2 regions of the Micromonospora sp. NPDC000316 genome follow, and region 1 is predicted to be linked to the other one. Evidence: riboswitches for the same ligand, from Rfam matches in the RefSeq annotation. Region 1 holds a riboswitch; the other holds the start of a gene.

Region 1 (15,771 bases):
TACCTTGCTCCCGACCCGGCAGCTCACCCGAGAGGGCACGACGTGCAACGTTTTGGCTGTGTGATTCGGCTCCGCCCGGAGCAGCGGGAAACCTACCTGCGGTTACACGTCGCCGTCTGGCCGAGCGTCGAGCAGACGCTCCGCCGGGCCAACTTCCGCAACTACACGATCTTTCTGCACGACGACCTGCTCTTCGGCTACTACGAGTACGTCGGCGACGACTACGAGGCCGACCAGCGGCTCATCGCCGCGGACCCGCAGACGCAGGAGTGGTGGAAGCTGACCGATCCGTGTCAGGAGTCGCTCGCAGAGCCCGGATCGGGGCACTGGTGGGCACCGATGCGAGAGGTTTGGCACCTGACCGACGAGCCGGCGCAGGCCGTGCCCACCCAGGCGCGGCAGGGCTTGGAGGGCTGAGGAGCGCCCGGCCGAGCGGCAGTGCGCCGTCCGGCCGGGCAGCCCTGTCACTCCTGCCACTGGTGGGCCACGTCGAGCACGACACGGCTGTGTGTGCCGGGGCCGGCCAGCACGAGCACGCGGAACGGCAACCGCGCCCGTACGCCGACCGCGAAGGTGCTGTAGCCCTCGAAGCTGCCGCCGAAGACGACGTCGCGCAGTGTCGAGTAGCGCAGCAGGTTGGCGGTGTGCTCGCCGACGGCGTACGGGATCGTGCCGGAGTGCGCGGCGTCGTACGCGGGTGCCCGCAGCGACACCCGCAGCAGCGCGCCTCCGGCGGTGTACGGCGACAGCGCCAGCCCTTCGCCCTCGGTCCACGTCTCGCCGTAGCCGACGGCGTAACCGTCGACCGGGCCGGCGAACTCGAACACCACCCGGTCGTAGCAGTCGTGCCGGCCGGTGCGTACGTCGACGAGCGGGGCGTCGCTGAGTGTGCCTGCCGTCTTGTCGGCGCTGCCCCAGGTGATCCCGCAGTACGGCGACGCGGCCGCCGTGGTGGTGCTCGCCGTGGCGCTGCTGCCCGCGCCGGCGACCAGCGCGGCGAGAACGACCGCCAGCGCCGTCAGTGCGCTCCTGATCCTCATCGTGGTGCCTCCGTCCGATGCTCGGGGCCACGTCGCGGGTGGCCCTCTGCGTCGACCGTCGTCCCGGCGGGGCACTGTCACTTCGCTGCGGCGTAACCGCTGGGTAACAGCGGCCGGTATGACACTTCCGCTATGCCGAGCTGCGCTCGCTGTCACTTAACATCCACGTACATCAATGAGCGGCGGCCGATGGTCGCCGGCGACCAGGGGAGTGCGTGATGTTCCGACGACAACTGAGACGTGCGGTACAGGTCGCGCTGGTGGCCGTGCTGGCGGCCGCCGGCGTGCAGCTCGCCACCGGCGCACCGGCCGCGGCCGTGCGGACCGTCTACTACGACGCGAGCCGGACCGGCGAGTTCCGCACCAACTTCGACCAGGCCGCGCAGATCTGGAACAGCCGGGTCAGCAACGTCCGGCTCCTGGCCGGCACCCCGGCCAACATCACGATCACCGTCGACGACGGCTGGCCCCGGGCACAGCCGACCGGCCTCGGCTCGGGACGGATCTGGATGGGCCGCACCGCCGTCAACCAGGGGTACGACCGCAACCGGATCGCCACCCACGAACTCGGCCACATCCTCGGCCTGCCGGACCGGCGCACCGGCCTCTGCACCGACCTGATGTCCGGCAGCAGCGCCCCGGTCTCCTGCCGCAACGCCAACCCCAGCGCGGCCGAGGCGTCCCGGGTGAACTCGCTCTTCGCCGGGACGCTCGCCGCGCCCGCCGCCGGCACGACGTACACCTGGACCGACGGGGCCGGCGACATCAGCCCGCTCGTGGTCGGCGGCCGGCTGGCAACCGAGAGCTACCCGTTCATGGTGTACGTCTCCGGCTGCACCGGCACCCTGATCAAGGCCAACTGGGCGGTCACCGCCAAGCACTGCTCCACGCCGTCCTCGGTGCGGGTGGGCAGCGTCAACCGCAGCAGCGGCGGCACCGTCGTCCGGGTGACCCGCGCGGTCAACCACCCGAGCGTCGACGTCAAGCTGCTGCAACTGGCCAGCTCGGTGACGTACGCCCCGGCGCCGATCCCGAGCACCTCCGGCGCGGTCGGCACCGCCACCCGGATCATCGGCTGGGGTCAGACGTGCGCGCCCCGGGGCTGCGGTTCCGCCCCCACGGTCGCCAACGAGCTGGACACGTCCATCGTGGCCGACAGCCGGTGCTCCGGCATCAACGGCCCGTACGAGATCTGCACCAACAACACAAACGGCAACTCCGGCGCCTGCTACGGCGACTCGGGCGGCCCGCAGGTGCGCCGGGTCAACGGGGTGTGGAACCTGATCGGCGCGACCAGTCGGGCCGGCAACAACAACTCCACATGCGCCACCGGCCCGTCCATCTATGTGGACCTGCCGTCCATCCGGTCCTGGATCTCCACCCAGGTCGGCGGCGGCCTGCCCGTCTGACCTGCTCGATGTGCCGGGTGAGGGCGCGACGCGCGTCCCCACCCGGCGCTGTCTGTTCACCTGGACGCGGAGCTGCGGTACGGTGCCTGGCACATCGATGCATCCGAGGTGGACCCATGCCTGCCATCGTCGCGCTCTCGCTGGCCCTCGCGCTGACGCCCGCTCCCACTCCCACGCCCACTCCGTCGCCCTCGGCCACCTCGGGCGTGGTCGGTGGCCTGCTCGACGGCCTCGGTGGGCTCGTCGACGGCCTGCTCGGTGGCGGTAGCGCCTCCGGCTCGCCCGCGGCGCCCAGCCCGACCCCGACCGACGGCTCGACGCCGAGCCCGCAACCGGCTGTCGTCCCGCCGGGTGCCTCCGCCGCCCCACCCGCCGCGTCCGGCTCGGCGTCGCCGCCGGCACCAGGCGTGGCCCCGCGCACGCTGAACCCCGCCGGTCCGGGGCAGGGCGCCCGCGACGGGGTCCTGCCCGTGCCGAACGGCGGTGCCTCGGACTCGCTCGACTCGCCAGCGCTCGGTGCCCCGGAACGCGGCGGCTGGCCACTGCGTCCCGTGTACTACCTGCTGGTCGCGGGTGTGCTCGCGGTGCTGGCGCTGCTGCTTCTGCGCCGCACCCGGCCCGCCCGGGTGGCTGGCTCGGCTCCCACGCCGGCTCCGATCCCCGCCCCGACCCCGGCCCTTGATCCGGATCTGGATCCGGATTCCGAGCCGGTGCCGGACAACGTGAGCCGACTCCCGACAAACCTCAACGCCATCTACGAGCTGGGCCGGCTCGACGAGCGACTCGAACAGGAGCGCCGCTCGAAATCGTGAGCGCCAGCTCAGTGCGCCGGCCGGGCGCCCTCGGGCGGGGGGATCTCGTCGAGGTACGCCCCGACCGGCCCGGCGTAGCGGTCCGGGCCATCCGGGTACGGCCAGGCGTTGGCCGTGCACCCGTGCAGCCCCAGCGTCTGCTGCTGCATCACCGGCGCCGGCCGTCCCCGCCCCGGGCAGCGCTCGTGGCCCAGGCCGAGCCGGTGCCCGACCTCGTGGTTGACCATGTACTGGCGGTAGGTGGCCAGGCTCGCGCCGTAGCCCGGCACCGCCTCGACCCAACGCGCCACGTTGAGCACCACGCGAGCGCCGTTACGGCACGAGGTGTAACCGTCCGGGATGTCCTGGCACAGGTCGTCGCGGGTGCCGGGCGTCACGAGGTAGACGGTGAAGTCAGCCGTGGTGTCGGCACCCACCCGGCGCAGCCGCCACGCGCCGCCGGCCGTCCACCCACGCGGGTCGTTGAGCGTCGCGGAGATCGCCGCGGCGACGTCGGCCACCGGCAGGCCCCGAATGTCGCGCTCGACGGCGACCCGGTAGCGCAGCAGACGCCCGCTGGTGCCGTGCACGGCGGGCTCGGCCGCCGCCATCGACCAAGCGCCGCGGCCGGTGGCGGGATAGCTGATGGCTACGGGCGCGGCACCGGCGCTCGCGGCGGCGACCGGCGCTCGCCCGGTCCTGCCCTGCCCGGCTGCTGGCGGGCCGCCGACGGTCGGCGCGGTCTCGGCCGGTTCGGCCGCGGGCTGTCCGGCCGCCGGCAATCCGCAGCCGGTAAGCAATCCCGCCACCGCCAGCAACGCCACCGCTGACGTGGCCCACAGCCGACAAGTCTTCGTCGCCATGTCTCTCCCCTCGCACGCCGCGATGGCGTGCCGCGGAAAAGACGAGCGGACCCCCACGAAAAGTTGATCTCGCACGCATGCAACTTTTTGCCCGCCCCGTCCGTCGGTAAGCGGTGTGGCGGCTGTGCGGCCAGGTGCTCAGGCCGGGGCGTCCAGCCGGCGCTCGATAGTCACCGTCGTACCCTCGCCTGTGGAGATCATCCGCACGTCGCCGTAGGCGTTCATCAGCAGCGCGCCGCGGCCCCGGTCCATGGCCGGTCGGCGGTCCCGCCAGGTGCCGAAGTCGCGTACCGAGATGCGGACCAGGCCGTCGCCCACCCGGAGCCGGACCCGCACCTCGGGGCGGCTGGGCCGCTGCGCGTGCTCGACGGCGTTGTTCATCGCCTCCGACGCGGCGAGCAGCAGGTCCTCCAGCACATCCGGGTCGACGTTCAGGTCATCCAACACCCGCCGGACGTCACGGCGCATCGCCGACGCCGAGGTGGGCGCCGACGGGTATGCCCACCGGACGTCGACCGTGCCATCGAGCCCGGCCCGGTCGGCCTCCGAAACCACGGACGGGCCGTCGTTCAGCCCACCGGCGGCGGCCGGGTCGGCAGCTGGCACGGTCGCGGCGGGCGCCGGTGCCGGCACGACGGCGGCGGCACCGACAGGTGGTGCCGATACCGGGCCGCCGACCGGGCCGCGGTGGGCGTGGGCGCGTCGGATGGCGGCCCGGACCCGGGCGATCAGCTCCGCCGCGGCGAACGGCTTCACCAGGTAGTCGTCGGCGCCGAGGTTCAGGCCCACCACGCTTGCCGCCTCACCGGCCCGCGCCGAGAGCACCAGCACCGGCAGCGCCCTCGTCGCCTCGTCCGCGCGCAGCCGGCGGACCAGGTCGAAGCCGCCCAGGACCGGCATCATCACGTCGGTGAGCACCAGGTCCGGCGGCTCGCGGTGGATCGCGTCGAGGGCCTGCTGCCCGTCGGTGACCGATCGCACCCGCCAGCCCTGGCCGGTGAGCAGCCGACTCAGGTACGCCCGCATGTCGCTGTTGTCGTCGGCCACCAGGATTCGCGCCCCGGCCAGCTCGTCGGTCTCCGGACCGGACACGGCGGCGGGCTCCGCGACACCGCCGGTCGGGTCGGTCAGCCAGCTCAGCGCGTCCTGGACGGCAGCGTGTGCCGCCACGCCCTGCTGCCCGTTGGGCGCCGGCCCGGTCATCGCCGTGGGTCGTGACGTCGCCCAGGGCAGGGCGACGGTGAAGGTGGTGCCGACACCCACCCGGCTGGTCACCCGAACCTCGCCGCCCTCCAACCGGGCCAGCTCCTGGACCAGGGCCAGACCGATGCCGGTGCCCTCGTGGCTGCGCGAGCGGGCGCCCTGCACCCGGCGGAAGCGCTCGAAGAGCTTCGGCAGGTCGTGGTCGGCGATCCCGATGCCGCTGTCGGCGACGGTGAGGCGTACCTCGTCGTCGTCGGCGTCCACGGTGACCCGGATCCGCCCGATGAACGTGTACTTCAGAGCGTTGGACAGCAGGTTGGTGACGATGCGCTCCCAGTTGACCGGGTCCACCGGCACCGGCCGGGGCAGCGGCGGACAGTCGACCTCAAGTGCCAGGCCGGCCCGCTCCACGGCCGCCCGGAAGACACCTGCCAGCTCGGCGGTGAGCGCGGCGAGATCGACCGGGCGGGCCTCGCTGCGCGCCCGTCCGGCCTCCAGGCTGGAGAAGGTGAGCAGGCTGTTGACAAGTGTCAACAGTCGGGTGGCGTTGCGCCAGGCGGTGTCCACCCGCTCCCGCTGCACGGGTGCCAGCGGCGCGGCGGAGTCGTTGAGGGCGTCGGCGAGAGGGCCGAGCATGAGGGTCAGAGGGGTACGGAACTCGTGGCTGACGTTCGTGAAGAAATCCGTCTTCACCCGGTCCAGCTCGGCAAGCGACTCGGCCCGACGTCGTTCCAGCTCGTACTCCCGCGCGTTGCGCACCGCCATCGAGACCTGCTGGGCCAGCAGTTGGTAGAAGGAGCGGTACGCCTCGTCCAGCCTCCGGTTGGGGCTGACGCCGGCGAGCAGGACGCCCAGCGGCTCGTCCTCGGCGGCCGAGGGCAGCGGCAGTGCCAGCGCGGTGCGGACCGGGTCGCCCCACGGGCCGGCGGGCAGGGGCAGGCGGTCCGCGAGACCGGCCACCTCGGTGGGCCGACCTCGTGCGGCGTCCGGCAGGCCCCAGGCGCGGACGCCCGCGCCTGAGTCGGCAAGCTCCACGGCGTCCGGCAGCGCCCCTGGCACCGTCGGGTGACCCGGCTCGCCACCGACGCAGGCGATCCGCCGCAGCACCGACCCGTCGCGCAGGTAGATCGCGGCGAACGGCACATCCAGTGGATGTCCGCCGATCGCGTCGATCAGCCGGGCGCAGGTGGCGTCGACGTCGACGGTGCGCCCGTCGCCGCGCAGGGACAGATCGCGCAGCAGACGCAGCCGCCGTTCGCCGACGACCTGCTGGGTGACGTCGCTGCACACGGTGAGCACTCCGACGGTGCGGCCGTCGTCGTCGCGGGCCGGGGCGTGCGAGACGCTGAAGTGCGCCTCCTCGCGGTAGCCGGCGCGTTCCAGCAGCAGCCGCAGGGCGGGCACCCAGCTCGCCACACCTGTCGCCATGGCCTGGTGGACCAGCGGGCCGAGGACGTCCCAGCCCTCGGCCAGGGTCACCCGCACGTCGTTGCCGAGCGCGGCGGGGTGCTTGTCACCGATAAGCGCCGCGTACGCGTCGTTGTAGAGCTGGGAGAAGCGGTCACCCCAGAGCAGCAGCATGGGGTACCGGGAGGAGAGCACCATCCGGACGGCGGCTCGCAGGCTCTGCGGCCAGTCGGCCACCGGGCCCAGCGGGGTGTCGGCCCAGTCCAGCTCCGCCATGAGCCGGCCGGTGTCACCGCCGTCGGTGAACAGGTCCCTGCTGGGTCGTGTCACGCTCGACCCGACCTCATCGCAAGCCCCCGTTCCGGGCCCGATGACCCCTGCTGGTGGTACGCACCCATCCTGACACCTCGCCTCGCCTGTGCTGACGTCGGCACCCCGGCTGTCCCACTGCCGGGCGGTGTGGCCTCGGGGTGTGCTCGGCCCGGCGGAGGAGGTGCCGGTCGGTGATATCGGCAGGCGGCTGCGTGGTGGTATGTCCGGCGTCGAGCCGACGGGGTTGGGACGAACGACCGATGCCTGGCGAATAGATATCTGTAAGTGTCTCGGTTATCTCTCCAACCCCCGAGGAGCCCTCATGAGAGGCAGAACGCTGAGCGCGGCCATCGCGCTCACCGTGTTCGCCGGGACGGTGACGCTGGCCGCCCAGCCGGCAACCGCGTCACCCACCACCGGAACGGCAGCGGCCCGGCCGATCGCCGCGTCAGCCGCCGTCCTGGCAGCGCCGGACATCTCCGTCACGAACGTCCAGGCGCACCTGACCCAGTTCAACTCCATCGCCACAAGCAACGGCGGCAACCGGCGGGCTGGCTCGGCCGGCTACACCGCCTCGCTCACCTACGTGAAGAACAAGCTCCAGACGGCCGGCTACACCGTCACCGAGCAGTACTGCTCCAGCTGCACGTACCCGTCGAACAACCTCATCGCGGAGTGGCCCGGCGGCCCGACCGACCAGGTGGTCATGTTCGGCGCCCACCTGGACGGCGTCTCCGCCGGCCCGGGCATCAACGACAACGCCACAGGCTCGTCGGTCCTGCTGGAGAACGCCCTGGTCCTGGCCTCGCAGAACCCGACGATGACGAAGAAGGTCCGGTTCGCCTGGTGGACCGACGAGGAGCAGGGGCTCAACGGCTCCCGGTTCTACGTCAACTCGCTCAACACCACCCAGCGCGGCTACATCAAGGGCTACTACAACTTCGACATGGTCGGCTCGGTCAACGGCGGCTACTTCATCAACCGGGTCACGTCCACCACGGCGGCGCCGCTGAAGGCGTACTGGGACTCGCTCGGGTTGCAGCCGGAGGAGAACGTCGAGGGCCAGGGCCGCTCCGACGACTACTACTTCCAGCAGGCAGGCATCCCCACCTCGGGCTACGCGGCGGGCGCCAGCGCCCGCAAGACAAGCAGCCAGGCGGCCAAGTGGGGTGGCACCGCCAACTCCGCGTACGACCCCTGCTACCACCGTGCCTGCGACACCACGGCGAACGTCAGCGCCACGGTGCTGAACCGGGCAGCCGACGGCGTGGCGTACGCGCTGTGGGATCTGGCCGTCGGTGGAGGAACCCCGAGCAACGACTTCTCCGTGGCGGTCAGCCCCACGACCCGTAGCGTGGCCCGGGGCGCCAGCACCACCGCGACGGTCTCCACGGCGACCACTGCCGGCTCGGCGCAGTCGGTGAGCCTCTCCGCCTCCGGGGCGCCCAGCGGGGTGAGCGTCTCGTTCAGCCCGTCCTCGGTGACCTCCGGTGGCTCGTCGACGATGACGCTCACCGCGTCGTCAAGCGCCGCGACAGGCACCTTCACCGTGACGGTCACCGGCACCGGCTCGGTCACCCGCAGCGCTACCCTCACCCTCACGGTGACCGGCACCGGCGGCTGCGCGGCCGCCCAGGTGATCGGCAACGGCGGCTTCGAGAGCGGCGCCACGGTGTGGACGGCGTCCTCCGGCGTGATCACCAACTCCAGCAGCAAGCCGGCCCGGACCGGGTCGTACAAGGCGTGGCTCAACGGGTACGGCAGCACCCGCACCGAGACCCTGTCCCAGTCGGTGACCGTGCCGGCCGGGTGCGCCAGCTACACGCTGTCGTTCTGGACGCGCATCGACACCGCCGAGACCACCAGCTCCACGGCGTACGACAAGCTGACCGTGCGGATGGGCTCGACCACGCTTGCGACGTACTCGAACCTCAACGCCTCCACCAGCTACGTCCAGCGCACCCTGAACGTGGCCGCGTACGCCGGGCAGACGGTGACGCTGACGTTCACCGGCACCGAGGACTCGTCGTTGCAGACCAGCTTCGTGATCGACGACGTGACGTTGCAGGCGAGCTGACCACGTACCTGTTGCAGCGGGCCGCCGCCGGGAACACCCGGCGGCGGCCCGTCACGTGCAGGGGTCAGGGGAGCTGCGGGTAGAGCGCGGCGACGCCGCCGGCGAGCCCGGCCTGGACCCGCCGACTGATCTCGTCGGCGACGATCTCGTAGGCGTCGGACTCGATGCCGTCCACAGCGATCCGGGCGATGACCGCCGGGTCGGACTTCGGCTGGGTGACGGCGGCTGCCATGTCGGTGTCCATGTAACCGACGTGCAGGCCGGCGACCCGCACGCCCCGTTCGGCGAGCTGGACGCGCAGCGCGTTTGTCATCGCCCACTCGGCCGACTTGGCGACACCGTAGGCGCCGTGTGTCGGGAAGTTCACCCAGGACAGCACGGAGAGCACGTTGAGGATCGTCCCGCCGCCGTTGGCGACGATTGCCGGCGCGAACGCCCGGACCATCGACAGGGTGCCGAAGTAGTGGGTCTCCAGTTCGAGCCGGACGAGGTCCAGGTCGCCGTCGAGCAGATCGGTGCCGGAGTCGACGCCGGCGTTGTTGATCAGGAGGTTCACGTCGCCCGCGAGTTGGGCGGCGGCGGTGACGGAGGCGGGGTCGGTGATGTCGAGCCGCACCGGCGTCACGCCGGGCAGGTCGACGGTGTCCGGGTTGCGGGCGCCGGCGTAGACGGTCGCGCCACGGGTGACGAGTTCGGCGGCCAGGTGCCGGCCGAAGCCGCGGTTGGCGCCGGTGACGAGGGCGGTACTGCCAGCAATCTTCATGCGCGCCACTCTAGGCTATCTGACTTCTGTTAACCAAAGCCAGCTAGGTCACACGGGCGACCCCCACAATCGGGAATGCGACCCGGACGCGGCAGCACCCCGGCCGGTGATGACTCGTATCCTTTGCGCGAACCTCCGCACGAGCCGAGAAGGGAGACGGTGTGAGCAACCAGGCCGAGACGTTGGAGTTCCAGGCAGAGGCGCGTCAGCTCCTGCAGTTGGTGGTCCACTCGATCTATTCGAACAAGGACGTCTTCCTGCGGGAACTCATCTCGAACGCGTCCGACGCACTGGACAAGCTGCGACTTGCCACGCTCGTCGACAAGGACCTCGTCGCCGACATCGACGACCTGCACGTGACCATCGAGGTCGACAGGGACGCCCGCACCCTGACCGTCCGGGACAACGGCATCGGGATGACCCGCGACGAGGTCGTCGGGCTGATCGGCACGATCGCCAAGTCCGGCACCGCCGAGCTGCTGCGCCAACTGCGGGAGTCCGCCGACGCCCGTGCCTCGCAGGACCTGATCGGCCAGTTCGGCGTCGGCTTCTACGCCGCGTTCATGGTCGCCGACCGGGTCACCCTGCTGACCCGCAAGGCCGGCGAGACCGGCGGCACCCGCTGGGAGTCCACCGGCGAGGGGACGTACTCGATCGAGTCGGTCGACGAGGCACCCCAGGGCACCGCGGTGACGCTGCACCTCAAGCCCGCCGACACCGAGGACAACCTGCACGACTACACCGCCGAGTGGACCATCCGGGAGATCGTCAAGCGATACTCCGACTTCATCGCCTGGCCGATCCGGATGACAGTCGAGCGCCCCGGCGCCGACGGCGCGGACGCCACAAGCGAGGTCCAGACGCTCAACTCGATGAAGGCGCTCTGGGCGCGGCCCCGCGACGAGGTCGACGTCGCCGAGTACAACGAGTTCTACAAGCACGTCAGCCACGACTGGGCCGACCCGCTCGAGGTCGTGCACATGAAGGGCGAGGGCACCTTCGAGTACGAGGCGCTGCTGTTCCTGCCCAGCCACGCCCCACTGGACCTGTTCTCACCGCAGGGCCGCCGGGGCGTCCAGCTCTACGTCAAGCGCGTGTTCATCATGGACGACTGCGAGGCGCTGGTCCCCACCTACCTGCGCTTCGTCAAGGGCGTTGTCGATGCGCACGACCTGTCGCTGAACATCTCCCGGGAGATCCTCCAACAGGACCGGCAGATCCAGATCGTCCGCCGCCGCCTGGTCAAGAAGGTCCTCGCCACGGTCAAGGACCTCAAGGCCAACCACCCCGAGCGCTACCGGACGTTCTGGACCGAGTTCGGCGCGGTGGTCAAGGAAGGTCTGATCGACGACACCGACAACAGGGACACCCTGCTGGACATCCTGTCGGTGGCCTCCACCCACGACGCGACCGAGCCCACCGACCTGGCCGGCTACGTCTCCCGGATGAAGGACGGCCAGACCGACATCTGGTACGCCACGGGCGACTCCCGGGCCACAATCGAGAACTCCCCGCACCTGGAGGCGTTCCGGGCCAAGGGCCATGAGGTGCTGCTGCTCACCGACCAGGTCGACGAGGTGTGGGTCGAGCGGGTCGGCGCGTACGACGGGCGGCCGCTGCGCTCGATCGCCAAGGGCGAGGTCGACCTGGACACCGACGAGGAGAAGCAGCAGGCCGAGGCCGAGCGCGAGCAGCAGCGGCAGGAGTTCGCGGCGCTCGTGGACTGGCTGGGCACCACCCTGGCCGACAGCGTCCGCGAGGTCCGCTTGTCGTCCCGGCTCACCACCTCACCTGCCTGCGTGGTGGGTGACGCGCACGACCTCACGCCGACCCTGGAGAAGATGTACCGGGCGATGGGGCACGAGATTCCCGCGACGAAGCGCATCCTGGAGATCAATCCCGGTCATCCTCTGGTCGCCGCACTGCGCAAGGCCCACGAGCAGGGCGACTCCGCCGAAGCCCTCACCGAAACCGCCGAGCTGCTGTACGGCCTGGCGGTGCTCGCCGAGGGCGGCGACCTGGCCGACCCGGCCCGCTTCACCCGGACGCTCGCCGACCGGCTGGCCCGTACCCTGTGACCTGCTGCCTCGGCCGGCGGTCGCCCGCGTTGTCGGGTTGCCGCCGGCCGGGGCGGCCGGCCTGATCGGTTCCGGTCCATCGTGGTCACTGCACAGGTCCACACCGCCCGCAACCGCTGAGTACGCCGCTCAGCGTGGCCCGGTGAAGAACGTCACTGCGGTTAGGCGATCGTCACGGGCCGTGCCTAACGTCGGTCGGGTTCGCCATCGCGGACACCACGGCCGGCAACGCCAAATCCTGCCCCCGGTCGTCGGAACCCAGTCACCCGGGCAGGAGCGGGGGACCCACGTTCCTCGGTGCATCGTCACCTCGGGGTGAAGCCGCCACCGCGCGGCCGGGCTCCTCGGCCCGAACCCGACAGCTCACCTCGCCGGCGTGGAGGAAGCTCACATGACGTCTGTCTACACGCCCCGTCATCGACGGGTCACCACCCGCCGCCTCGCCGTCGGCACCCTGGCCGTCGGCGCGGTCACCGGCGCTGTCGCGCTCTTCGGGCCGGCCGCCCCGGCGCAGGCCGCGGTCAACTGGGACGCGATCGCCAAGTGCGAGTCCGGTGGCAACTGGAAGATCAACACCGGGAACGGCTACTACGGTGGTCTGCAGTTCTCGCAGAGCACCTGGGCCGGTTACGGCGGCAAGAAGTACGCTTCCCGCGCCGACCTGGCCAGCCGCGGCGAGCAGATCGCCGTCGCCGAGAAGGTGCTCAAGGGGCAGGGCATCGGCGCGTGGCCGACCTGTGGCAAGAAGGGCGGCTCGTCGAGCGGCTCCACGTCGAAGTCGACGAAGTCCACCTCGAAGTCGACGAAGTCCACGGCCAAGTCCGACAGGACCACCAAGCCCACCCAGCGGTCGTCGCGCGGCGAGCAGCCGGCGACCCGCAACCACGAGCGCACCGCCCCGGCGGCCAGCGGCGACACGTACGTGGTGAAGCCGGGCGACACCCTGTCGGAGATCGCGCAGAGCCACCGGCAGGCCGGCGGCTGGCAGGCCCTGTACGAGCGCAACCGGCAGTTGGTCGGCGCCGACCCGGGCCTGATCTTCCCGGGCCAGCGGCTCAGCCTCTGACGGAGTGCACCACGAACGCTCGGCCGGTGACCCGGCCGAGCGTTCGTGTGTGTCGTGCTGTCAGCCCGGGTGCCCGTGCGGGCTGTCACGCCGCCGAGACGGACGCCTTCGTCCCTCGGTGCGACGCTGCCGGGGCGGCGTTCCAGCCCCAGCGGGGGGCGGGCACCGCGGCCTCCTCGGGCCGGTCCGCGCCGCCGTCGACGGGTGCCTCGACCGAGTCGTGGCTGCTGCGGGACAGGCGCAGCGACTGCTCGGCGCCGTTGCGGGCCGCGCAGGGCCAGGACTGCCCGGCGCACTGGAGGTTGCGGCAGAACCCCTCGTCGTCCGGCTCGTGGGCGCTCAGCACATCCACCGCCAACTGCCAGAGCAGAGGGTCGGTCACGTCGTGCGGGCGTTCGGTGCGACGGCTCGGGCGGTTGCTGGTGTCGTCGGACATCGTGTGGGTCCCCCTTGTCAGGCTGTACCCCCCAAGGGTCACCCGTCAGCCGCTGGCTAAACCGCCGACCTGCTGTGATGTGTCTCCGATCGCAGCTGGAGCGGGTGAAAAAGCACGCGGACCGGTCAATCTGGCAGCAGCGGCATCTCGACGCCCGGGTCCCGGCCGAGCAGCACCGCGCGGGTGAGCGCCGCCGAGCCGAACCGGTCACGGACCGCGTCGACCGCGGCGTCGAGGTCGGCTCCCGGGGTGGCGTCGAACGGCAACTCCGGTTGGACCGGGTTGTCGTCGAGGTTGCCCACCGACACGCCGATAAGGGTGACGCCCCGCCTGTCGACCTCCGGCAGCGCCGTCCGCAGCAGTGCCCGCGCGGCGGCCAGCAGGGGCGTGGTGTCCGCGGTCGCCTTGCCCAGGGTGTGTGAGCGGGTGGCTCGGGTGTAGTCGCCGAAGCGCAGCCGCAGCATCACCGTGCGCCCGGACCGGCCAGCCGCCCGCATCCGCCGCGTGACCCGGTCCACCAGGCCCGCCAGGATGGCGTCCAGCTCGGCGGGCGCGTGCGGGCTGCGACTGAGCGCGTGCTGCGCGCCCATCGAGCCGCGTCGTCGGCCGACCTGCACCGCCCGCGGGTCACTGTTGTGGGCCAGGGCGTGCAGGTGCCGGCCCGCGCCCGCGCCGAGCAGGGACACAAGCGCCGCCTCGCCGAGGCGGGCCACCTCCCCGACGGTACGGATCCGCCGCTCCCGCAACTTCGCGGCGGTGACCGGGCCGACGCCCCAGAGCCGTTCCACAGGCAGCGGGTGCAGGAACGCCAACTCGGCGTCGGGCGCGACGACAAGCAGCCCATCCGGCTTCGCCACCCCGCTGGCCACCTTCGCCAGGAACTTCGTCCGGGCCACGCCCACCGTGATCGGCAGGTGGACCTGCTCGCGGACCTCCCGGCGCAGCCGCTCGGCGATGTCGGCAGGCGCCCCGGCCAGCCGACGCAAGCCGCCCACATCGAGGAACGCCTCGTCGATGGAGAGCCCCTCGACAAGCGGCGTGGTCTGCCGGAAGATCTCGAACACCGCCCGGCTGGCCCGCGTGTACGCCGACATCCGGGGCGGCACCACTATCGCGTCCGGGCACAGACGACGCGCCTGCTGCCCGCCCATCGCGCTGCGGACGCCCCGCGCCTTCGCCTCGTAGCTGGCCGCGAGCACCACGCCGCCGCCGACGATCACCGGCCGCCCGCGCAGGCGCGGGTCGTCACGCTGCTCGACCGACGCGTAGAACGCGTCCAGGTCGGCGTGTAGGATGCTGGCCCCGGGCGACACGTACACATGTTCGCATGGCGTCCGGCCGTCATGGCAGTGAGCTGGGCGAACGCCCGGTCAGTCGAGGCAGAATTCGTTGCCCTCCGGGTCGGCCATGATGATGTGGCCGGCACCCAGCGGGGGAGCGGGTTCGTGACGACTGAGCCGGGTGGCGCCGTGCGCGACGAGTCGTTCGGCCTCCGCCTCCAGGGCCTCCATCCGCTCGTCACCCGCAAGCCCGGGAGCGGCCCGCACATCGACGTGTACGCGGTTCTTCACCTGCTTGTGCTCCGGCACCCGCTGGAAGAACAGCCGCGGCCCCGAGCCGTCCGGGTCGACCACCGCCGACGCGGAGTTGTGGTCCTCCGGTGGCACACCCATCGCGTCCAGCGCCTGCTCCCACGACTCGAAGTCGCCGGGCGGGCCCTGCACCTGATGGCCGAGCGTCTCGGCCCAGAACGCCGCCAGCCCGGCCGGATCGGCGCAGTCGAATGTGATCTGGATGTCGCGGGCCATGGCAGCTCCCTGTCTCCTGGTCTGGTCGGTCATGATCCCAGCCTTCCCCTGATCGCGGACAGGCTCGTTCCGCGATGTGTGCAACGATCGGCGGGTGACCGTCGAGGCGACCACCGAGCGGGTCCTGCGGTTGCTGGGCCTGCTACAGCGACGACTGTCCTGGACGGCCACCGAGCTCGCCACCGAGCTGCTTGTCACCGACCGCTGCGTCCGCCGCGACGTGCAGCGACTGCGGGCGCTCGGCTATCCCGTGCACGCGGCCCCCGGTGTCGGCGGCGGTTATCAGCTCGGCGCGGGCACCCGGCTGCCGCCGCTGCTCCTCGACGACGAGGAGGCGATAGCGACGGCGGTCTCCCTGCGGCTCGCCTCGGGCGGCACGGTGGCCGGGGCGGGTGAGGCAGCCCTACGGGCACTGGCCAAGCTCGACCAGGTGATGCCGTCGCGGCTGCGGGCCGAGGTGCGTGCTGTGCACGGCTCCACGGAGACGCTCATCGGCCCGGTGCCCGAGATCGACGCGG
Region 2 (15,771 bases), on a different contig from region 1:
GTCGACAGGTCGCCCGAAGCGGGTCGGGCACACCCTCGACACGCTCACCACCGTGCGGGGCGACCAGCCGGCACGGACCTGGCTGTGCCCGTACGCCCCCGGCACGTACGCCTGGTGGCAGGTGGTGACGCTGTCGCTGACCCAGCCCGGTCAGCACCTCGTGGTTGTCGAGCCGGACGAGCTGGACGACTGGCCGGCCGTCGCCGCCGCCCACGGGGTCGACGCCGCGTCCGGCACCCCGACCTTTTGGCGGCGCACCCTCTACCGGGACCCCGACGCGCTCGCCCGGGTGCCGCTGCGGCAGATCACCCTCGGCGGTGAGCCTGTGGACCAGGCGATCCTGGACCGGCTGCGGGAGGTCTTTCCCGCCGCGCGGATCTCCTGGATCTACGCGTCCTCCGAGGTGGGAGCGTCAATAGTGGTGCACGACGGGCGGGCCGGGTTCCCCGTCGAGTGGCTGGGGCGGGAAACCCCGGGCCGGCCCACCCTCTCCGTCCACGACGACGAACTGGTCGTCACCTCGCCGCACCACGGGGCCGGGCTGGCCGGCCCGATCCGCACCGGCGACCGGGTGCAGGTGCTCGACGGCCGGGTGCTGATCACCGGCCGCCTGGACTCCGACGAGATCAACGTCGGCGGCAGCAAGGTGTCCGCCGGCGTGGTCCGTGGCGTGCTGACCGGGCACCCCGCGGTGGCCTGGGCTCGGGTGACCGGACGCCGGGCGCCGGTGCTCGGCGCGATGGTGGTCGCCGACGTGGTCCTCGCCCCCACAGCCGGTTTCTCCGCTCCGGCCGACAGTGCCGCCCCCCTGGCCGACAGTGCCGCCCCCCTGGCCGACAGTGCCGCCTCCCGGGCCGACCGGCCCGTTGCCGTGCCGGACGAGGCAGCGCTGGTCCGCTGGTGCGCCGACCGGCTGCCCGAGCACGCGGTGCCCCGCCGGATCCGTGTGCTGACCGAGATTCCCGTCAAGGAGACCCTGAAGAGCGATGTCTGACCTCGCCGACACCCCACTCGTACCGCCCAGCTCCGTGGTCCTCGTCTCCGGCGGCTCCCGAGGGCTGGGCCTGGCCATCGTCACCGACCTGCTCGACGCGGGCGTACGGGTGGCCGCGTTCGCGCGTACCGTCACGCCGGAGCTGGAGAAGCTCGCCGCCGAGCACCCCGACCGGGTGCACGTCGGCGCGGTCGACGTCACCGACATGCGTGCCGCCCAGAGCTTCGTCCGCGAGGTGGAGCAGCGCCTCGGCCCGATCGACGGCGTCGTCAACAACGCGGCCATCGGGCAGGACTCCCTGCACGTGCACACCGCCACCGACGACATCGCCCGGATCATCGACACCAACCTGACCGCGCCGCTGCAACTGACCCGGCTCGTCATCCGCCGGATGCTCGGCAAGGGCCTGCGGGGGCGGATCGTCAACATCACCTCGATCTGCGCGCAGCGCGGTTTTCCGGGTCTGGTCGCGTACTCCGCCACCAAGGGCGGCATGGACGCCGCCACCCGGTCGCTCGCCCGGGAACTCGGCGGCCGGATGCTGGTGAACGCGGTCGCGCCCGGCTTCTTCGCCTCGGAGATGTCAGCGGTGCTCGGCCCGACCCAGCTCGACCAGATCGTGCGCCGCACCCCTTCCGGTCACCTGACCGAGCCGGCGGAGGTCGTGCCCGTCGTGCGGATGCTGCTGCGTGAGCACACAAACATCAACGGCCAGGTCATCGTGGTGGACGGTGCGGCCTCCATCTGACCGGCGCCCGGGTGGCGCCGGTGGGCCGCGTCCGGTGCCGGGACTGCTGGCCGCCGCCGAACGGCACCTGCGTATCGGCCCCGCGGACGCGCTCGCCGACGCGGTGACCCGCAGCTACCTCGACGACGGCAGGTGCGTCGGCTGGTACGGCCCGCCGGCGCCCGGCTGGCAGGTGGCGATCGACGCGGAGCGCGCCGACGCCCCGGTGCCCCCGGCGCTCGCCCGCCGGTTCGGCGCCGGGGACTTCTGGGCCCGGTGGACCCGGGCCGAGTGCTGCTGCAAGCTTGCCGACGTGCCGGTGGTCGCCTGGTGGCGCCGCTACGGCCTGGGCACACCGTACGACGGGGCGGCGATCTGGCGGACCCTGCGGCTTGCCGACCTGGTGGTCACGGTCGGCTTCGCCCCCACCCGGTAGCCAGCCCCTCGCCGCGTCCAGCCCTCGCCCACCATGGACTGCCTGGGTGGGGATCGTTCAGATCAGGTTCCAGCTCAGGGGAGTGCCTCGGGGGACGTCGGTGGTGAAGGTGCGGCCCAGCACCCGCTCGATCTCGACCGGGGCGAGTCCGCCCGCCGGCCGGATGGACCTGACGTTGTCCGCCGTCACCGTGTCGCCGGTGCGGACGTCCTCGACCACGAACAGCGAACGGCGGAACCGCAGGCCCTCCCGCTCGGCAGGGGTGGGGCCGATCGCGGTGCCGCCCAGCGCCGCGTACGCCCGGCCGGACTCGGCGACCAGGGCCGTCAGCTCCGCGGGGTTCAGCGAGAAGTCCGAGTCGACGCCGCCGTCGGCCCGGTCCAGGGTCACGTGCTTCTCGATGAAGCAGGCGCCGAGCGCCACCGAGGCGACCGCCACGCCGATGCCGGGCGTGTGGTCGGAGAGCCCGACAGGCACGTCGAAGGCGCCGGCCAGCACCGGCAGCCGGCGCAGGTTGCTGTCGGCGGGCGGCGCCGGGTAGGAGGCGGTGCAGGCCAGCAGGACGATGCCCGCCGCGCCGCCGTCCCGGGCGGTCCGTACGGCGGCGTCGATCTCGGCCACCGTCGCCATCCCTGTGGAGATCACCATCGGCTTGCCGGTGCTGGCCACCAGCCGGATCAGCGGCAGGTCGACCAACTCCGACGAGGCGATCTTGTAGGCCGGCGCGTCCAGCGACTCCAGCAGCTCCACGGCCGTCGAGTCGAACGGTGACGAGAAGACCGTCAGCCCTCGCTCGCGGGCGCGCTCGAAGATCGGGTCATGCCACTCGTACGGGGTGTGCGCCCGCTCGTAGAGGCGGTACAGGTTCTCCCCGCCCCACAGCTCGTGACCACTGGAGATGCGGAACGCCGGGGTGTCCACGTCGATCGTGATGGTGTCCGGTCGGTACGTCTGGAGCTTGAGGGCGTGCGCCCCGCTCTCCGCCACCGCGTCCACGATGGCCAGCGCCCGGTTCAGGTCGCCGTTGTGGTTACCGGACATCTCGGCGACCACGAAGGGTCGCTCCCCGGCACCGACCGCGTGCGGTCCGATCTTGATTGTCGCCGTCATTCCGACCTCTGCTCAGGTACCCGCACCAGTGTGCGGTGGTGCTGTCGTCGTCCGCCCGGCGGGCGGACGGCCTGGGAAACAAGGGCACCGGGAACCGGTGTGGTGTGCGGTGGTCGGCCCGGGTCCTCGTCGGCCGAGGCCGAGCCGCCGCCGGTGCCGCCGGTTGCGCCCGACCGGCGCAGCCGGCCCGCGACCCGGTGCGCCTGACGCAGCGCCGAGTACGCCAACCAGTCGCCGCGCCCGACCAGCCGGTGCTTGACCCCGTTCACCCCGGAGGGCATCGGGTAGCCGCCGGAGGGCAGGTAGCGGCGGTAGTGCTGGGCCACCCGACGGAAGAAGGCCCGCCGCAGGTGCGGGTGCAGCCGGTCGTCGTTGCCGACCACCACCAGGTAGTGGCTGATCATCAGCTGGAACAACTCGGCCTGCAGGCCCTCGTCCGGGTGCCGCCGGCTGACCCAGTCCATCAATCGCTCGTACTGGGCGAACGCGTCGAAGTGCCGGCCGCTGCGGGTGGACGTGATGGCGCCCTGGCGACCCTGCCGGTACAGGTAGCAGACCCGGTCCAGCACCGAGATCTTCTCCGCGCCGATCAGCAGTGGGTGGCTGAACGGGATGTCCTCGTACCAGCCGGGAAAGAAGCGCAGCTCCAACTCGTCGAGGAACGCCCGGCGGATCACCTTGTTCCACGCGGTGTGCTGCACCCGCAGCAGGTGCGGCTGGTCGGCCAGCCGGGCCACGCCCGACACCCCGCGCAGCAGGTGGCTGCTCGCGTCGACCTCCCGTCGACCGTCCTCGTGCACCCGCAGGTGGTCGAGCATCAGCACGTCGGGCTGGTGCTCGCGCAGCCGGTCCAGCACCGCCGCGACAGTGCCCGGGGGAAGCCAGTCGTCGCTGTCGACGAACCAGACGTACCGGCCGGTGGCCTCGTCGAGGCCGGCGTTGCGGGCCAGGCCCAGGCCCACGTTGCTGGTCAGGTGCACGACCCGGACGCCGTCGCGTCCGGCCGCGTACGAGCGCAGCATCTCACCGCAGCCGTCCGGCGAGGCGTCGTCGACGGCGATCAGCTCGACCGCGTCCGACTCGCCCGTCGGGATGCCGGCCCGGATCGATTCGAGGCACTGGTACAGGTACGCCTCGACACCGTAGACCGGCACGACGATGCTCAGCAGCGGTGCGTGCGTCGGCTCATTGACCACGTCGCCACATTCGACGACGGGGGTGGACAGCCCCGGAACCTGACGTGGCGGCGGAAGGTGAAATTCCTGAACTCCGGCGGAGCGGAAGGTTAACAACGCCGCCCGGTTCACCCGGGAGTGACCCGGTAAGGTGCCCCGGGGCGGCCTTCCGGGGCCGCCACGTCGTTTGACCCGCGCCCAGGAGGAGACGTACGTGCTGGTGACCCTGCGGAGCGTCGGGACCCCGGCATGACGAGCACCGCCGACGTCTCGGTGACGCCGCCCGTACCCGCGTTCGCCCGGCTTCCCTCGCTGACCGGGCTGCGGTGGATCGCAGCGCTGCTGGTGTTCGGCTTCCACGCCGGCACCATGCGGATCATCGCCGAGCCGGACTACAAGGCAGTTGTCGACGCGGTGTTCTCCCTCGGCCTGTCCGGGGTGCAGTTCTTCTTCATCCTCAGTGGCTTCGTGCTGGTCTGGTCGGCCCGCCCGGGTGACTCCCGGCGCGCCTTCTGGCGCCGGCGGGTCGCCAAGATCTATCCGAATCACCTGGTGCTGTGGGCGGCGGCGCTGCTCGTCGCCTGGTGGTTCGCCGACCCGGTGCTGCCGGCGGCGGCCCTGGAGAACCTGCTGCTGTTGCAGGCCTGGGATCCCCGGCCGGGCTGGTTCTACAGCATCAACACGGTGAGCTGGTCGCTCTCCTGCGAGTTCTTCTTCTATCTCTGCCTGCCGCTGGCGCTGCCACTGCTGCGCCGGGCCCGTCCGGCGGTGCTCTGGACGCTCATCGTCGCGCTGCCGCTGCTGATCCTCGCGCTCTGGCCGGCCCAGCAGTTGGTGCCGGAGGTCAGCCGGTGGTGGTTCACCCAGATCTTCCCGCCCGTGCGGTCGCTGGAGTTCTGGCTGGGTGCGGTGGCGGCCGAGCTGATGCGTCGGCGTCTCTGGCGCGGCCCCGGCCTGACGGCGGCGACTGTGATCTTCGTGGCGACCTGGGTGGTCGCCGCGCAGTGGATCCGCGCCGAACTGTGGACCACACTGCTCGCGGTCGCGTACCTGCTGGTGATCACCGCCGCCGCAGACGCGGACGTGCGGGAGCGGCGTTCGCCGTGGCGGTCCCGCCCGCTGGTCTGGCTCGGCGAGGTCTCCTTCGCCTTCTACCTGGTGCATGTGCTGGTGATGACGAGCGTGCTGCGCTGGAGCGGGGACTGGGGGACCGGCTTCCGTGGCTGGCGTGGCCCGGCGGTGGTGCTCGGGTTCCTGGTCGTGAGCCTGGCCCTTGCCGGGTTGCTGCACCGCTTCGTCGAGACGCCGCTGATGCGCCGGCTCGCGCCGCGCCGCACGCCCCGGCCGGCGGCGGTCCCCCGGCAGCGGAACGGCGACACCGAGATCGCCGGCAGCGAGGCCCGTGGCAGCGAGGCCGCCGGCAGCGGAGGCGCCGACAAGCCCGACGAGCGATCGACGTACGCCGACTCGCGCTGACGGGAGCCGTCCTGGTCGGACGCCTTCGGCGCGGCGTGTGCCGACACGCCCGCTGCCGATGCGCCCGATCGGGCCCGGCGGTAGCGTGGGACCGTGCTTCCGGTTGCGCTCACCTGTCCCTTGTGGTGGGTGGCGCGCTGGGCGACACGGGTGCTGACCAGCCTCGCCGTCGTCGCCGCCCTCGCGCTGGGTGCCTGGGCCGCCCCGGGTGCGGCGTCGTCGCCGGCCGCCGGGACGTTCGCCGTCGGGTCTGCCGTGTCGTCGCACCAGCCCGCCTCGGTGGTCGGCGTCGGGCACCCGGCTTCCGCCGAGATGACCGCCGACGAGACCGGTTCGGTGCGCGCGACCGACCCGCAGCCGGCACCGCCCGGCGGCGTGGGTGCCGTGCCCGCCGTCGCGGTCGGGCTGGTGCCGGCGGGCCCGACCGCCGACCGGTTGCCCCACGCCGACGACCCGGCCAGCCCGGGTCCTCGCGCCCCACCCGGGCGCTGAGCCCTCGGGACGCCCGTCCCGCCCTCCGGGACGCCCGTCCCGCCACCGCACCTGTCGACACGCCGCTCCGCACCCCGCCGACCCGTGGCCCCGCCCTGGCTCGGACGGTCGTGCGGCTTCCCATCGCAACGCTCTCTCGCCGAGGTGCCGACCATGGAAACCATCGTCTTCTACCAGTTCCTGACCGAGGTGCCGCAGGCCGCCGCCATCTGGTCGCTCCTGCTCCTGCTGGCGCTTACCGTGCTCGCTGTCCTGGTCGCCCGTCCCGAGCGGGACACGCCGGCTGTCGACCCGGCGCCCACCGCCCGGGAGTTGGCCGCCGCCGAGGCCGCCGACCTGCGCCGGTACGCCGACGAGGTGGCCGTCGCCGCGGCCGGCGCGGCGCAGACCGCCCGTCGTCGACGCGCCGACTGGCTTACCGCTCAGGAGCAGGTGGAGCGGGCCTGGGTCAGGTACGACGAGGCGGACGCCGCCGCCCGCCGGTTCGCGGGCGCCGGGGCGCTGCCCACCCCGCGTACGCCGCGTACGCCCGCCGAGTACGCCGCCCGGGAGCGCTACCTGCACCAGGCGGCGATGGCGGCGCACTGGCGGGGGGACCTGGCCATGCGGCAGCTCAGCGACGTGTTCGGCCACCGGCACGGTTGGGATCCGCGCCGGCACCCGGTGGAGCAGGAGGCGCTGCTCAGCCGGGCGATCCGCAACGCGAGGCGAGCCGACTACGAGGTCGCCGCCGCGCGGGAACGGTCGGCCTGGCGCGACGCCGAACTGGCCGCGTCCTCGGCTCGCGCCCTGGCCGACGAGGCGTACGCGGCGGCGGCCCGGCTGCGGCCGACCCGGGCGATGCCCCGCCGACCCGTGCGCGTGGCGGCGGCCCTTCCGGCGGCTGCGGCGCGGTGGCGCCCGGCCCGGGTGGGCTGATCGCCCCGAATATTCGGTGAGCCCGGTCACACGCCCCGGAAACCGGGCGGCTGGCGCGTTCGGCCGGATTGTTCGCGCGGATGTGTCGCCATTGTCGACGGCCTGTCCGATTGTCGACCTGAGGTGCCGCCGTAACCGCTCGTCCTATCGAGTCACGTCAGCGGCAATACGCCCAGAAATTGTCGCGCCGTTTGGGGTTTACGCAGCTGAGCCAGGCTTGGCAGGGGTTAAGGCCGGCCAGTAGTGTCGTGCCGTCGAGTGCGGTAATTGATCGCAAGTGGCGACGCCGCGCTGACCCGCTCAATCGTGATCAACGAACCGGGGACCCACACGTACGTCTGGGGTGAATCCGCGAGCCACGGCCCGCGGTAGGGCGATCTTCCCGCCCGAATCCGTCAGCTAACCCGGTAGGCGGTGTCGGAAGGAGTTCCATCTTCATGCAGCACCCCTGCACCCCTGCGCCATTCCTCCGCCTTCACGGCGTCGCGGTACCCGCGCTCGTCCGTCTCGTGACGGTGAGCTGACCCCCCGGGCCACCGCATCCCCGCCCGGCCGCGCCGGGCGTACCCCTGAGCGGTTCACCATCCGCGGACCACGGTCCGCGCGCTGGCGCCTGCACGGATACCGGGCTGCCCCGGTGTGCCGCTCTCCCCCCGAACCGTGGAGGAACCGTGAAGCACACCCTGCAGCGTCAACTGCGTCGCCTCGCCACCGAACGTCCGTACCAGATCGCCGCCGCCTCCGCCGCGGTCCTCGTCATCGCGACCACCGCAGGCACCCTGGCCGCCGGCGCCGATGACGCCCCGGCCAGCCAGCACACAGCGACAACTGTCGCCGAGATGCGCAGCGACACCGCCGCGTCCCGCAGCGAGGCCCGCGTCGCGCCCCCCTCGGCAAACACCGCGCCGACAACCGCCGCGCCGACAACCGCCGCGCCGGCCACAAGCGCCGCCCCGCCCGCCGCCAAGGCCAAGAGCGACCCGGACCTGACCGCCAAGGCAGCGCCGAAGCCGCCCGCGACCAAGGTGCTCGACTACGACTACCAGGTGCAGAACACGTACTACAACTGCGGCCCGGCTGCCACCCGCAACGCCCTCAGCGCCGCCGGCATCAACCGCACCCAGAGTCAGCTGGGTGCCGAGCTGGGCACCACCGAGATGGGCACCAACTCGGCCCTGGACACCACCCGGGTGCTCAACGCCGAGGTCAAGGGCTCTCCGTACCAGACCCGGATGTTCGCCGGCTCGCCCAGCCCGGCCCAGATGGACCGCCTCCAGGCTGACGTCGTCACCGCGATCACCGACGGTCGCGGCGTGGTGGCCAACGTCGCCGGTGACGCCGTCGACACAGGCGGCGGCTGGCACTCCTACGGCGGCGGGCACTACATCGCGGTGGTGGGCTACAAGGACGACGGCCGTACCGTGCGGATCGCCGACTCGGCCAACGCGGCCTACCCCGAGTACTGGATGACCACGATCGACCTGGCCAACTGGATCGCCACACGAGGCTACTCCGCCTGACCCAGGCGGAGTCCGAAGACGCCGCGAGCGCCGTCCCCCACAAGGGGCCGGCGCTCGTGGCGTCTTCGTCGATGCGGGGGCGACGGCTCTCGTCGCGGGCTGTGAACCGTGGGAGACTGCGGCCGTGGTGGATGAATCGGGTGGTCACGCCGACCGTAGGCCGGTCCTGCTTCTGCTGCACGGCATGGGGGCGACAGGTGACGTCTGGCTGCCCTGGGCCCCGCTTCTGGAGCGGCACTGGCCCGGGCGGTGGCTGGCACCGGATCTCGCCGGCCACGGCTGGTCGGCCCCGCTGCCGTCGTACTCCTTCAGCGGTTTCGCCGAGCGGATCGCCCAGGCCCTGGCGCCCGGCGACCGCGTGGTGGTGCTCGGGCACTCGCTGGGCGGGGTGGTCGGCCTGGCGCTGGCCGCCCGCGCCGCCGGGACGCCTGTGGACGCCGTCGTCGGGTTGGGTATCAAGGCCGTCTGGTCACCGGACGAGCTGACCCGCGCCGCCGACCTCGCCGCCCGCCCGGTCAGCTGGTTCGCCAGCCGCGCCGAGGCGGCCCGCCGTTACCTGCGGGTCGCCGGCCTGGCCGGCCTGGTCCCGCCGGACGCCCCGATCGTGGACGCCGGCCTGCGCCAGGTCGACGGTCGGTGGCGCCTCGCCATGGACACGGGCGCGTTCGCCGTCGGCGATCCCGATCTCGCCGCGCTGCTGGCGGCGACCGACGTGCCTGTGGTGCTGGCGCGCGGTGAGCACGACCCGATGGTCACCGACGCGCAGCTCAAGGAGTACGGCGTGCCGGTCGCCACGCTGCCCGGTCTCGGGCACAACGCGCACGTGGAGGACCCGGCGGCAGTGCTGGCGCTGCTGGACGCGTACCGCTGAGCGGCGGCGTCAGGTCAGGGGAGTGAGTTGCGCCGGCCGCTCGATCGTCTGGTGCGCCGGCGCCAACTCGCGGCGGGCGGCGGTCAGGAACGCCTCGGCGTACGTGTCGGCGGGGAAGTCACCCAGGTAGTGACGGCGGGTGGCCCAGCGCGCCTCGGCCAGCGGGTCGGTGTCGAGCAGCGAGGTCAGCACCTCGACCGCGTTCGACATGTCCCGCCGCAGCACGTAGCCCGACCCGGCCAGCGGGAAGTTCTCGGTGAACCGGTCGCCCTCGTCGCCCATGTCGGTGACCGCGTACGGCTTGCCGGAGTAGAGGTAATCCGAGATCACTCCGGACACGTCGGAGATCAGCGCGTCGGAGCGGTTGACGCACTCGGTCAGGCTCAGCTCCCGAGCCGCCGCGCCGACCACGTGCTGCCGGCCGGTGCGGCTGCGGTCGGCGACCAGCAGCTCGGTGAGCCGGCCCAACTGACGGGCCGACGTCGGGTTCTGCGCGGTGTAGGGGTGGGCCCTCAGGATCACCGTCGCGCCACGCTCCAGCAGCCGCCGCAGCAGCTCCTCGGCCACCGGCAGGGAGCAGTAGTCGGCGTCGGCGTGGTGCCCGGTCCAGGTCGGCGTATACAGCACCGTGGGGTGGGCCAGGCCGACCGTCGGCTCGGGGCGTACCTCGATCGATTCGACCTGCGGCCGGCCCACCACGACGAACTTCTCCGCCGGGATCTGCACCCCGGCACGGACGTACCTGTCGATCGCCGCCGGACCGGCCACGAAGATCCGGTCGAAGATTCCCGACACCGGGTTGGCGCTGGGCGCCTTGTCGCTGTCGCCGTGGTGCAACTGCACGTGGGTGAGCTGGGTGAACCGGATGCAGTGGCTGTTCTTCGCGCCGTGGTTGACGTAGAAGGCAGCCCGCAGGCTCGGCACCAGCACGTCGTCCATGGTCCGCAGGGTGGGGCAGTAGACGACAGGCGCGTTCGTGGCCGCGGCGATCGGCGCGAGGAACTCCGGCTCACGCACCATGACCATGAACGGGCGGCCGATCCGCTCCAGGTACGGCAGCCACATGGTGACCTGGTATTCGGAGCCGGGCGGCGCGGAGAAGTGGAGCAGGAACTCCGGCTGGTGCCGGCGCAGCGCGCGGGCGACCGAGCCGCCGCCGTTGCTCGGCCGGAACCGCCGCCGGGCCAGGTCCAGCGCGACAGCCCCGGCGCCGGCGCCCACGAGCAGGCTGGCGGCCAGTGCGACGGCGGCGGGCAGGGCGAGGGCGGCGGCCAGGGCCACGGCGGCGAGCAGCCCGAGCACGCCGACACCGAGATGGCCCACGATCAGCGGGGTCCAGGTCCGTACCGGCAGGTTGGCCGCCCGGATCTCCAGGTTGCCGGCGGTGCGCAGCGGCCCCACAAGCAGCACCAGCCCGAGCACGACAAGCGCGGTCGCGACAAGCGCCAGGTCGACCCCGTCGTCAAGCCGCCGGGAGTAGCCGACAAGCACGGCGGCGGCGATCAGCGCGGTCTCGGCGACGAGGTCGGCGCCGGGCCGGATCCGCTGTTCGGCGGCGGCCGCGGCCAGGGCGGCGATCCCAAGCGCCAGCCCCCACCCGGTGGCGCCGGTAAGCGCCACCACGACGAACGCCAGGACTGCCAGGCCGACGCTCAGGCACCGAGCGGCCAGCTTTCGGATCAGGTCACCACGCATGGCGCTCCGTTCGCCGCTGTCCGCGTCAGTTCGCGGCGATCGTGCCGGCCGACACCTCGACCCGCTCCGACCCGGGCTGGGCCGGCACGGCGGCCGGCGCGTCCCCTGGCGCTCGGCGTACGTCGATGACCTGGCCGGTCAGGTCGGACACGAGCACGTCCAGCGACGACTGGGCGACGGCTTCCGCGGCGAGCAGTGTGTGCTCCGGCTCCTCGCCGAAGGCACGGGTCCGCATCGGGGTGGCCGTCCGCTCCGGGTTGATGCAGTTGACCCGGACCCCGACGTCGGCCCACTCGTCGGCGAGCGCCTGGGTCAGGTTGACAAGGGCGGCCTTGGTGGCCGAGTAGAGCGCGTAGCGAGCCCGACCCCGGGTGTACGAGCTGGACGTGTAGAGCAGCAGCTGCCCCTTTGTCTGCTGGAGATAGGGCAGGGACTGGCGGGCGATGGTGACCGGGCCGACGAAGTTGACCTGCAGGAGCCGGTCCATCGTCTCCTCGTCCATCTCGGCGAGGGCGCCCCGCTCCAGGATCCCGGCGGTGACCACCACGTGGTCGATCCGGCCGGTGGCCCCGAAGGCGGTCTTCAGCGCGGCCTCGACGTCCGCGGCGCGTTCCACGTGGGTGCCTGTGGTGGAGCGGCTGAACGGGAAGACCTGGGCGCCGTAGCGGCGGGCCAGCTCGGTCAGCTCGTGGCCGATGCCGTAGCTGCCGCCGAACACCACGATGGTGCGGCCGGTCAGCTCCTCGGTGTAGCTGCGGTGGTCGGTCAGCCGGGGCGCCTGCGCCGCGGCGAGCTGGAAGAGCTTGTCCGCCAGGTGCACGTCGACCGGGTGGGTGACCTTGATGTTCTCGTCCGAGCCGTCGATCACCTTGATCGGGGTGCCCGGCAGGTAGCGCAGCACCACGCCGCAGTCGTCGGTGGCGGCGAAGTCGGGGTCACCCTCGGCGAGCCGGTACGCCTCGCGGATGGTGGGGGAGCGGAACGCCTGCGGGGTCTGGCCGCGACGCAGCCGGGAGCGCACCGGGATGTCGGTGATGCAGTCGTTCTCGTCCACCTGGATGATCGTGTCCGCGGACGGGATGGCCACGTCCACGGCGTCGTAGGTCCAGAGCGCGTTGACACACTCGCGGACGATCCGGCCGCTGAGCAGCGGGCGTACCGCGTCGTGGAAGAGGATGTTGCAGTCGGCCGCGCCGACCGCGTCCAGTGCGATCCGGGTTGTCGCGTTGCGGGTGTCGCCGCCCTCGATCACCTTCGTGACCTTGCGCAGGCCGGCCTTGTCGACGATCTGCTGGGCGTCCTCGACGTGACCGGTGGCCATCAGCACGATGATCTCGTCGATCTCCGGTGCGGCCTCGAAGACCGCCAGGGTGTGCTCGATGATCGGCTTGCCGGCGATCTTCAGCAGCTGCTTGGGGATGCCGAGGCCCAGCCGGGTCCCGGTGCCGCCCGCCAGCACCACGGCCACTGTCCGTGCGGGCCGCCACGGCACGGGAGTCTCCGTTGCGGCGTCCGGGCCAGTGGTCTGGTCCTGCGTCATTGCCGGATCCTCACTCTCGGGAATGCGTTAACGGAAGGCTCCGCCCCAGCGGCGACGGAATGAACCTTAACGCGCGGGCCGCGCCGCCCCAACGTGGGCGACGCGGCCCATGGTGCCGTGTCGATGCCGCAGGTTTGCCGGGACTCTACTTGCTGTTCGCGTACGCCTCGTATTCGCGGATGACCTCGTCAGTGGGGCCGTCCATCCGAAGGACGCCCGATTCCAGCCAGATCGTCCGCTCGCACGTGTCGCGTACCGAGGAGAGCTGGTGACTGACCAGGAACACCGTGCCGGCGCCCTCGCGCAGCTCCCGCACCCGCTGCTCGCTGCGCTTGCGGAAGCCCTTGTCGCCGGTGGCGAGCGCCTCGTCGATGAGCAGCACGTCGTGCTTCTTGGCGGCGGCGATGGAGAACCGCAGCCGGGCCGCCATGCCTGACGAGTACGTCCGCATCGGCAGGCTGGCGAAGTCACCCCGCTCGTTGATCCCGGAGAAGTCGATGATCCCCTCGGCCTGCTTGGCGACCTCGTCGGGATGCATGCCCATGGCCAGGCAGCCCAGGACGACGTTGCGCTCACCCGACAGGTCGTTGAGCAGTGCCGCGTTGACGCCCAGCAGCGACGGCTGCCCCTGCGTGTGGATCGCACCCCTGTTGACCGGCAGCAGACCGGCGATGGCCCGCAGGATCGTGGACTTGCCGGAGCCGTTGCTGCCGATCAGCCCGATCGCCTCGCCCCGGTACGCGGTGAACGAGACGCCCTTGACCGCGTGCACCTCCCGGACGTTCGGCGCGTTGGTGCGCTTGATCAGCCGGCGCAGCGCGGCCACCGGCGTGGTGCCACCGCCGGCGCCCTGGTGCACCCGGTAGATGATGTGCGCGTCGTCCACCACCACTGTCGGGATGCGTTCCCGCGTGGGGGTCAGTGTCGCGGTCGCCTCGTTGGAGGCCCCGATGTGCTCAACCACGGCCGTACTCCTGTTCGCCGCGCCAGAAGTAGATGAAGCCACCGATCCCGGCCGCCACCGCCCAACCCGCCGCTACCAGCCAGAGCTGGGTCAGTGACTCGTTGAGCAACGGCGGCTCGTCGAGCAGCGCGTAGCGTGCCAGCTCGATGTAGACAAGCAGCGGGTTGTACTGGACAAGCGTCGCCGCCCAGCCGGGCAGCCGCGCGAAGAGGCTGACGCTGTAGAGCACGCCGGAGCCGTACATCCAGGTGCGCATGAGGAACGGCATGACCTGCTTGAGGTCGCTCGCCTTGGAGCCCAACCGGGCGACGAACAGCACCACGCCGGCGTTGAACACCGCCTGGAGCAGCAGGGCCGGCACCAGCATCAGCCATTTCCAGGTGATCGACTCGCCGGTGACGAGCACGATCCCGATGAGCACCACCATCGAGGCCAGGAGCTGCTGGAACTGGGTCACGGTGGTGGACAGCGGCAGGCTGGCCCGGGGGAAGTGCAGGGCCCGGATCAGCCCGAGGTTGCCACTTATCGACTGGGTGCCCGCCAGCACCGCGCTCTGGGTGAAGTTGAAGATGAAGAGCCCGGTGGTCAGGTAGCCGATGAAGTTCGGGATCCGGTCGTTCTGCCCCAGCACCACCCCGAAGATCAGGTAGTAGACGGCAGCGTTGGTAAGCGGGGTGAGCACCTGCCAGAGCTGGCCCAGCCTGGCATTGCTGTACGAGGCGACCAGCTTGGCATTGGCGTACGCGGCGACGAAGTGCCGGTAGGCCCACAGTCGGCGGCTGTACTCGACGAGAGAGGGGCGCTCACCGGCGACCCGCAGTCCGTGCCGAGCGGCCAGCTGCGCCTGGGTCAGGCCCGTGTCGGGGTCGACCAGCGCGGTGGTGGCCATGGAAATGGCGCTCCGATCTTTCGTGCAGACGGGTGGCTCGCGACGATGAGATCCTAGTGGGAAGTGTGCGCGGGGCGCCGCCTCGTCGCTGCGAGGACAGTAGTCCGAAACACGTCGGGACGCAACCGTACCGTCGTTGCGCTACGCTGATGGGCGTGACCTGCGAGAAGAGATCCTGGTGACGACCGAGAAGAGGCGCGCCCCGGCCGGGGCGGCGGTGCTGCGTGGCGAGATCACCGCGGCCATCCGGCACGCGCTGATGCAGGAGCTCGCCGCGGTCGGCTACGGCCGGCTCTCCATCGAGGCGGTGGCCCGCCGGGCCGGCGTCAGCAAGACGGCGATCTACCGGCGGTGGAACTCCAAGCTCGACCTGGTGGTGGAGATCGTCGCCGCGGCGGTCCACGGCAAGCTGCCGGTGCTGGACACCGGCACCCTGCGCGGCGACCTCGCGCTGCTGTTCCAGGCGGTGGCCCACGCGCTGCGCCACCCCCTCGCGTCGCAGATCATCCCGGACCTGCTGGCCGAGGCCGCCCGCAACCCGGCCATCGACCAGACCCTGCGCCAGGTGCTGCACGCCCGGCAGCAGGAGATCGGCGGTCGCCTGGTCACCCGCGCCGTGCAGCGCGGCGAGCTGCCCGCCGGCACCGACGCGGACGCCGCCGTCGACCTCATCGTCGGCCCGCTCTACTGGCGGCTCGCCATCGCCCGGCTGCCGCTCACCGACAGTTACCTGGACAACCTCGTCGAATCCGTGGCCGTCGCTCTCGGCGCGGGCAGCGCGGGCGTCACCCGCCAACGTGACGCCTCGGTGGGCAGTTGACCATCTCGTGACGAGTCGGACGAGGTGTCGCCAGGACCGATTCCGCTAGGCTTGCCCCCGCCGTGGCGGGGCCCTGCGTCGCCACCTATATCTGATCAACGTTTCGCGAACTCGTTCGTATGACGACAAGGACCTCCTGTGCCC

The links. Region 1 has a riboswitch for cyclic di-AMP ahead of ACFY2Q_RS25225 (transglycosylase family protein). Riboswitches for the same ligand answer to the same signal wherever they lie in the genome.
Region 2: linked by a shared signal. The riboswitch ahead of ACFY2Q_RS07990 (C39 family peptidase) and the one ahead of ACFY2Q_RS25225 (transglycosylase family protein) in region 1 are both predicted to bind cyclic di-AMP.

The regions. Positions count from the first base shown of each region.
Region 1 covers NZ_JBIAZG010000017.1:16,111-31,881, forward strand. Annotated here, with positions in the region: gene ACFY2Q_RS25180 (L-rhamnose mutarotase) at 61-417, shown strand; gene ACFY2Q_RS25185 (hypothetical protein) at 465-1,040, opposite strand; gene ACFY2Q_RS25190 (snapalysin family zinc-dependent metalloprotease) at 1,259-2,449, shown strand; gene ACFY2Q_RS25195 (hypothetical protein) at 2,566-3,261, shown strand; gene ACFY2Q_RS25200 (DUF3152 domain-containing protein) at 3,270-4,103, opposite strand; gene ACFY2Q_RS25205 (ATP-binding protein) at 4,242-7,043, opposite strand; gene ACFY2Q_RS25210 (M28 family peptidase) at 7,348-9,102, shown strand; gene ACFY2Q_RS25215 (SDR family oxidoreductase) at 9,167-9,865, opposite strand; gene htpG (molecular chaperone HtpG) at 10,027-11,943, shown strand; cyclic di-AMP (ydaO/yuaA leader) riboswitch at 12,163-12,335, shown strand; gene ACFY2Q_RS25225 (transglycosylase family protein) at 12,335-13,009, shown strand; gene ACFY2Q_RS25230 (hypothetical protein) at 13,095-13,445, opposite strand; gene dinB (DNA polymerase IV) at 13,571-14,758, opposite strand; gene ACFY2Q_RS25240 (VOC family protein) at 14,816-15,253, opposite strand; gene ACFY2Q_RS25245 (helix-turn-helix transcriptional regulator) at 15,348-15,771, shown strand, end outside.
Region 2 covers NZ_JBIAZG010000002.1:741,529-757,299, forward strand. Annotated here, with positions in the region: gene ACFY2Q_RS07950 (AMP-binding protein) at 1-994, shown strand, start outside; gene ACFY2Q_RS07955 (SDR family NAD(P)-dependent oxidoreductase) at 987-1,742, shown strand; gene ACFY2Q_RS07960 (hypothetical protein) at 1,777-2,157, shown strand; gene pseI (pseudaminic acid synthase) at 2,215-3,267, opposite strand; gene ACFY2Q_RS07970 (glycosyltransferase family 2 protein) at 3,264-4,463, opposite strand; gene ACFY2Q_RS07975 (acyltransferase family protein) at 4,692-5,918, shown strand; gene ACFY2Q_RS07980 (hypothetical protein) at 6,012-6,410, shown strand; gene ACFY2Q_RS07985 (hypothetical protein) at 6,564-7,328, shown strand; cyclic di-AMP (ydaO/yuaA leader) riboswitch at 7,616-7,757, shown strand; gene ACFY2Q_RS07990 (C39 family peptidase) at 8,000-8,848, shown strand; gene ACFY2Q_RS07995 (alpha/beta fold hydrolase) at 8,973-9,719, shown strand; gene ACFY2Q_RS08000 (CDP-glycerol glycerophosphotransferase family protein) at 9,729-11,414, opposite strand; gene ACFY2Q_RS08005 (D-ribitol-5-phosphate cytidylyltransferase) at 11,440-12,954, opposite strand; gene ACFY2Q_RS08010 (ABC transporter ATP-binding protein) at 13,100-13,918, opposite strand; gene ACFY2Q_RS08015 (ABC transporter permease) at 13,911-14,807, opposite strand; gene ACFY2Q_RS08020 (TetR/AcrR family transcriptional regulator) at 15,025-15,627, shown strand; gene ACFY2Q_RS08025 (DUF6077 domain-containing protein) at 15,766-15,771, shown strand, end outside.